Fodinicurvata sp. EGI_FJ10296: one gene and its partner. The protein of the gene in region 2 interacts with the protein of the main gene of each other region in a pairwise test. Links are inferred from orthologs where the notes say so. Each region holds a gene or a part of one and is shown on either strand. Other genes may lie near its edges. The genes, in order: ABZ728_RS18395 and ssb.

Evidence for each region.
Region 1: the proteins of ssb (region 2) and ABZ728_RS18395 interact in binary tests that used the Escherichia coli proteins (3 or more experiments, as listed by UniProt). The link is inferred for Fodinicurvata sp. EGI_FJ10296 from one-to-one orthologs.

The regions. Positions count from the first base shown.
Region 1 is NZ_JBFCVL010000008.1:263,258-266,550, forward strand. Bases 158-3,133 are described here. They hold ABZ728_RS18395 (primosomal protein N'), read right to left. Parts: upstream 2,790-3,133; coding sequence 525-2,789; downstream 158-524. Other genes in these bases: ABZ728_RS18390 (YceI family protein), read left to right, coding at 158-518; ABZ728_RS18400 (DUF484 family protein), read left to right, coding at 2,935-3,133. Also shown: more of ABZ728_RS18390, read left to right, coding at 1-157; more of ABZ728_RS18400, read left to right, coding at 3,134-3,293.
Region 2 is NZ_JBFCVL010000002.1:296,863-300,143, forward strand. The notes cover bases 194-3,157. They hold ssb (single-stranded DNA-binding protein), read right to left. Parts: upstream 1,949-3,157; coding sequence 1,439-1,948; downstream 194-1,438. Other genes in these bases: ABZ728_RS04820 (cupin domain-containing protein), read right to left, coding at 194-1,184; uvrA (excinuclease ABC subunit UvrA), read left to right, coding at 2,324-3,157. Also shown: more of ABZ728_RS04820, read right to left, coding at 1-193; more of uvrA, read left to right, coding at 3,158-3,281. UniProt on the Escherichia coli protein: Plays an important role in DNA replication, recombination and repair. Binds to ssDNA and to an array of partner proteins to recruit them to their sites of action during DNA metabolism. Acts as a sliding platform that migrates on DNA via reptation.

The DNA of each region.
Region 1 (3,293 bases), on a different replicon or contig from region 2:
TCAGCACCGCGCCCGCTGCCGCCGACAGCTGGACCGTCGACCACGATGAGAGCCGTCTGGGCGTTGTCGCAACGCAGATGGGAAGCGAGTTCACGGCCGCCTTCGAATCGTTCCGGGCCGACATCGAATTCGATCCCGACGCCCTGGACGATGCCCATGTCCGTGTCGTCATCGATGTTGCCAGCTTTACCAGCGACAGTCGCGACCGCGACGGGAACGTTACGAACTCGGAATGGTTTGCCGCCGGGAACCACCCCGAAGCGGTCTTCGAAACGACAGCTTTCCGGGAAACGGACCAGGGCTACGAAGCCGACGCCACGCTGAGGATCAAGGGCGTCAGCCGGGATGTGACCCTGCCGTTCACGCTGGAGATCGACGACGATCGCGCCCATATGCAAGGCGAACTCGACCTCGTCAGAACGGCCTTCAATGTCGGCGAGGGGCAGTGGGAGAGCGGCGACACCGTCGGCCTGGATGTCACCGTGACGGTGGATCTGGTCGCCAGCCGCGCCGACTGATCGGGATCACATAAATGAGTAAGGATCGACATCGACGGTGACCTTTACCGAAGCCGGAACGCTGACCTTGCCGATCCAGTCGTTCAGAACCTGCTGAATCGGCACCCGGCGGTCGGCGGTCATAAGCAGTCGGCGGCGATGCCGGCCGCGCAACAGAGCAAGGGGCGCTGGCGCCGGACCGACGACGGACACCGCCGGATCGCCAGCCGGCGCCGTCCGGCCGAGATCCCGGGCAACTCTGTCTGCGGTTGCTGCATCGGGACCGGAAACGATCACGGCGGCCATGCGGGTAAAGGGCGGCAATCCGTGCCGGCGCCGCTCCTCCAGCAGATCGTCGCGAAATCCGTCACGGTCACCGCTGGTAAGGGCGGCGATAACGGGATGCTCGGGAGCCCTTGTCTGCAACAGAACGGTTCCTGACGTCTCGGCCCGGCCGGATCGCCCGCCGACCTGGCTGAGTAGCTGATAGGTCCGCTCGAAGGCCCTGAAGTCGCCGCCCTCGAATCCGATATCGGAGTCAACGACGACGACCAGTGACAGCAGGGGGAAATTGTGCCCCTTGGCGACAAGTTGGGTGCCGATGACCAGATCGACATCCCGTGACTGGACCCTGGCGATCATATCAGCGGCCTGTGCCGCTGTGTGAATGACATCCGACGCCATGATAATCGAGCGCGCATCCGGGAACAGATCGGCGACTTCTTCGGCGATGCGCTCGACACCCGGACCGCAGGGCACGAAGCTTTCCTCGGCGCCGCAGCTTTCGCATTTCGGCGGCAACCGGCTGGAATGGCCGCAATGGTGACACATCAGGCGGCCGGAAAGCCGGTGCTCGACCAGCCAAGCAGTGCAATTCGGGCATTCGAGCCGATGTCCACAGGCGCTGCACAGCGTCAAGGGCGCATAGCCGCGGCGATTGAGGAATATCATCGCCTGCTCTTCGCGGGCCATGGTCTCGCGGATCGCGTCGACGACGCCGGGCGCGATGAAGCGGCCGCGCGGCGGCCTGTCGCGCCGCAGATCGACGGTCTCCACATGAGGCAATACCGCCTGCCCGTGCCGGTCGGGCAGCACGAGGTGACGATATCGCCCGGCCCTGGCATTGCCGAGCGTCTCAAGACTGGGGGTCGCGGAGGCCAGAACGACCGGACAGCCGACCATCTTGGCACGCACGACCGCCATATCGCGGGCATTGTAGACGACGCCGTCTTCCTGCTTGAACGCGCCGTCATGCTCCTCGTCGACCACGATCAGGCCGAGTTTCGGCAATGGCAGGAACAGGGCCGAACGTGCCCCGACCACGACGGACGCCGTTCCTGCGGCGGCCGCGCGCCACGTCTCCCGCCGACGCGCGCTGGTCACTTCGGAATGCCAGGCGCGGGGATCGAAACCGAATCGGTGGCGAAAGCGCTCCAGCCATTGTGTAGAAAGTGCGATTTCCGGCAACAGGACAAGGGCTTGGCGTCCCTGCCGCACGGCTTCGGCAATCGCCTCGAAATAAACCTCTGTCTTGCCGGAGCCGGTGACCCCGTCGAGAACGAAGGGCTGGAAGCCAGCCTCATCCTCGGCACCGGCATTATCGGCGCTGGCGGGGTCCGGGCGACGCCTTACGGCCTCGACCAGGGCATCGGCGCAGGCTTGCTGATCCGGGCCCAGCTCCGGACCCGGCGGCAGATCTGTTGGCGGGCCCTCAACCGCGCTTTGGGGCGTCCGGACGAGTCGCTGCAGCAGTCCGTGATCAGCCAGGCTTTTGATGACCCCTGCCCCGACCCCGGCTTCCGCCGCCAGATCGCTCGCGGTCAACGGCGGCAGACCCGCCGCTGCGGTCAGAACGCGTCGGCGCGCAGCGGTCAGCCGCACGCCCCCGACGTCGCTGGCCTCGCCATCGGGCGATGGCGACTCCTCCGGCAAAGCATACAAAGTTATGGGCCTTGGCGGATCCATGAGCGCCGGACTGCCGATCGCCAACCGGAGCACCGACCCCGGCGGCGCCATGACATATCGCGCCACCCAATCGATAAATGCACGGAACGAGCGCGTCAGCCGTGGCAGATCCAGAACGGCGACAATATCCTTGAGCCGGCCCGGGGCCACGTCGTCGCTTCCCGGCCCCCAGACGACACCGACCACTTCGCGCCGACCCAACGGCACGACGACGACGGTGCCGCTGGCAAGGGGGCTGATGCCGCCGTCGACGCCGGCCATGCCATCGGGCACACGATAGTCGAAGGCGCGCGGCAGAGGGGCAGCGACCAGCACCGAAACGCTCACGCCACTGCTTTCCGGGCAACTATCGAATAGCGGGGAGTCGATCATCGGTGACGGCCTCGGAGAACGGAATCCGGCATGGGCGGACACTGGCACGCGTCTGGCGCCAGAGGAATGCCTAACCGCCACCTTTTCAGCGATACGACCCATGGAAGCAAAAAACACCCTTGCCGTGACCGCCGCCAGGATGTTCATTGTCTGGATGGAACCCGACGGCTGGGACGAGGCGACGATCGTGAGCGAAAAGGCGAAATCACCGAGCGGCGGCAATGCCGACCCCAATTCCAGCGGCCAATCCGTCAGCAACGGAGGGGGCGGCGATGGGGGAAGCACGGAGAACGGGCTGGCCGGCAAAGGCGTCGCCAGGCAGGCTGAAACGGGCTCGACGTTGTCCACCGAAGAGGCCGTTGGCTTTTTTCTGCGGCGCAACCCGGACTTTCTGGCCGGTTTCCTGGACGAAAATCCGGACATGCTGCTGAAGATCCGGCCGCCGGAAGCCCCGAAATC
Region 2 (3,281 bases):
TCCAGGTCCCCGGGCAGCGTTGCGGACGTTTTCGGGCCGGGCCGCAAGAGAGCTTCGAGTTCAGGGCGCACATGGAGCGGAAATTTCAGAACGCGCCCGAATACATAGACGCCCAGCGTTTCGTCATCATGGGTTTCCAGGCGGAAAATCAGGTCGGGCCGCGTTCGCAGGGACGTTTGGGCGTCAAGTGCCGGCAGCATTGCCAACGCCGCCAATTGCCCGGGAACCAGCGCCATGCGGGTTTCAGCCAGATCGTCGGCAAACTCCCGCAACACCGCCCCAACATCGGTCTCACGGCCCAGGGCGTCGACGATGTCCCGGAAGATTCCCGCCGCGCCCGTCGCATCGAATCCATCCGCATGAAATCCGGGCGGCAATGCCTGTCTGATCCGCGGGTTGGTGAGCGACAGGGCGTCCACTGCCGCATGCAGGGCTTCGCGCCAGGTCGTCGACATGCAACCGAGCGTGATGTGCAAGGACATGTCGTCGGTGGATTGTGCATCATGGACCACGCCGCGCGGGACATAGGCGATATCACCGGCGTTCAGCGTGAAGCTCCGCGTGACAGCGCCCAGTTCGTAAGACTTGGGATCGAAATGGACAGTGCGGTCCGGCAATGTCATGGGCGTGTCATAGATCTTCCACGACTTCGAACCGGCGACCTGGATGACGAATACGTCATGACTGTCCCAATGCGGCTTGAATCCCTGAGCGGATCCGGCCGGCGTGAAATAAACGTTCGTCTGGAACCGATAGCCGAAGCGCGCTTCCATGGCCCGGCACAGCTGCGCCAGCGGGCCGTGCCGGCCTTGCAGTTGCTGCAGGATAAGGGTTGCCCCTTCGGCGAACAGGCCGAACGCGCGAACCGGATCCACAACACCAGTTGGAAACAGATAGTCGTCGGGCGCGATCTCGCGCTTGGCATCCACCATGCTGAGAACGCTGCCGTCCAGACCACCCGTTGCGACAAATGCGTCGAGATCGTCGAGGGACAGGAAACTCTTGAAGTATGACGGCTGATCCCGATTGACGACCAGGACATCATTTTCCCAATACTCGGCGAAAAACCTGTCGACGTCGATCGGGAACAGAAGGTTTTCCAAAGAAATGCTGCCAGGTTCCGGCCCATCCAGAGGCTCGCCGGACGAGGGTCCATTCGCGGAATGGATCAATGATACTGTCATCTCAATGCGCCGGTGTTGGTTTTTTGTCTATACTTGATCGGCGAATCGCGTAAGGCCACCCACCTTGTCTCTACTATGAGAGGTCTTGAGCTGACAGGCAAGCCGATTTAGCAAGAATATGTGTAAAAATAGACGTTAAGAGAAAATTTATTACTATCTATGAACGAACATTATGAAGCCCGACAGCCACAGCGTTTAAAGACGCCGTGGCTGACCGGACAATCGGTCCTTATCCCTGGAACGGTCCCGGGGCCTTAGAACGGGATTTCGTCATCCAGATCGGAACCCCGACCGCCACCGCCGCCGGAGCCGCCACTGGACCCGTAGTCGCCGCCACCGTAGTCACCCGACGACCCACCCTGATTTCCGCCCTGGTACCCGCCTGCGGGAGCGCCACCACCGTCACCGCCGCCACGGCCATCGAGCATGGTCAGGTTGCTGTTGAAGTTCCTGAGGACGACTTCGGTGATCGTGCGCTCCTGGCCCGACTGATCCTGGAACTTGCGGCTTTCAAGCTGTCCCTCGACATAGACCTTCGAGCCTTTTTTCAGGAATCGCTCTGCAACGCCGACCAGGCCTTCGCTGAAGATCACGACCCGATGCCATTCCGTCTTCTCTCGGCGTTCGCCAGAGGCGCGGTCCCGCCATTGTTCGGACGTGGCAATGGTGAAATTGCACACCCGTCCACCGTTCTGGAAGGTCCGGACCTCGGGATCGCGGCCGAGATTGCCGATCAGAATGACCTTGTTGATGCTACCCGCCATCGGAGCCTACCGTTGTAATTTGTGGATCGAGAGACGATGTTCACCGGGTTCCGCCAACTGGACCCGGACCCGAAACCTGTCCCGGGTTTCAGACTCGAATTCCGGACCATAGCCGCCACCGCACAGGTGTTCAACCGGCAAGCCCGATGCCATTTCAGATTTGCGATGGCCCGCATAATGGTGTATTTCGTGATCAAATGCCGAACATAACATGTATTACCGCATGACGACCCTGACTTTCAATCTTGTCATGCTACCTCTCATTGCGGATCATGCAGGGTCCCGGGTCGAGACTCTTCGACCCATGGATATGGTGGCGGATTGGATCCGCCGCCCTCCCCTTCAACAGCCACAGCCGGTCGGGACGAACGGATAATGCTGACACATATCAGCGTCAGAGGCGCGCGGGAACACAACCTCAAGGACATCGACGTCCGGATTCCGCGTGACAAACTCGTGGTCATCACCGGCCTGTCCGGGTCCGGCAAATCGTCGCTCGCGTTCGACACCATCTATGCCGAGGGACAGAGACGCTATGTCGAAAGCCTGTCCGCCTATGCGCGGCAGTTCCTCGAACTCATGCAGAAGCCGGACGTCGATTCCATCGAGGGACTTTCCCCCGCCATCTCGATCGAACAGAAGACGACGAGCCGCAATCCGCGATCGACCGTCGGCACGGTCACGGAAATCTACGACTATATGAGGCTGCTTTGGGCAAGGGTTGGCGTTCCCTACTCTCCGGCCACCGGGCTGCCGATCGAAAGCCAGACGGTCAGCCAGATGGCCGACCGGATCATGGCCATGCCCGAGGGAACGCGCCTTTATCTGCTGGCGCCGATCATCCGCGGCCGCAAGGGCGAATACAAGAAGGAACTTCAGGACCTGCGCAAGCGGGGCTTTCAGCGCGTTCGCGTCGACGGCGCCCTGCACGAAATCGACGAAGTTCCTGCCATCAACAAGAAGACCAAGCACGACATCGAAGTCGTGGTCGACCGTCTGGTCGTGCGCGAAGGGTTGGGCAACCGGTTGCCGGACAGTCTCGAAACGGCGCTTTCGCTGACCGACGGCATTTGCATTGCCGAGGACGCGGATAGCGGCGCCCAGACCGTCTTCTCGTCGAAATTCGCCTGTCCGGTCTCGGGCTTCACGATCGAGGAGATCGAGCCCAGGCTGTTCTCGTTCAACAATCCGTTCGGTGCCTGCCCGGCCTGCGACGGCCTGGGCAGCACGACGGTCATTGATCCCGAACTTGTCGTGCCGGACCCGAAACTGTCGCTCGATCGCGGCGCCATCGCGCCCTGGGCAGGATCGTCGTCCCCTTATTACGGCCAGA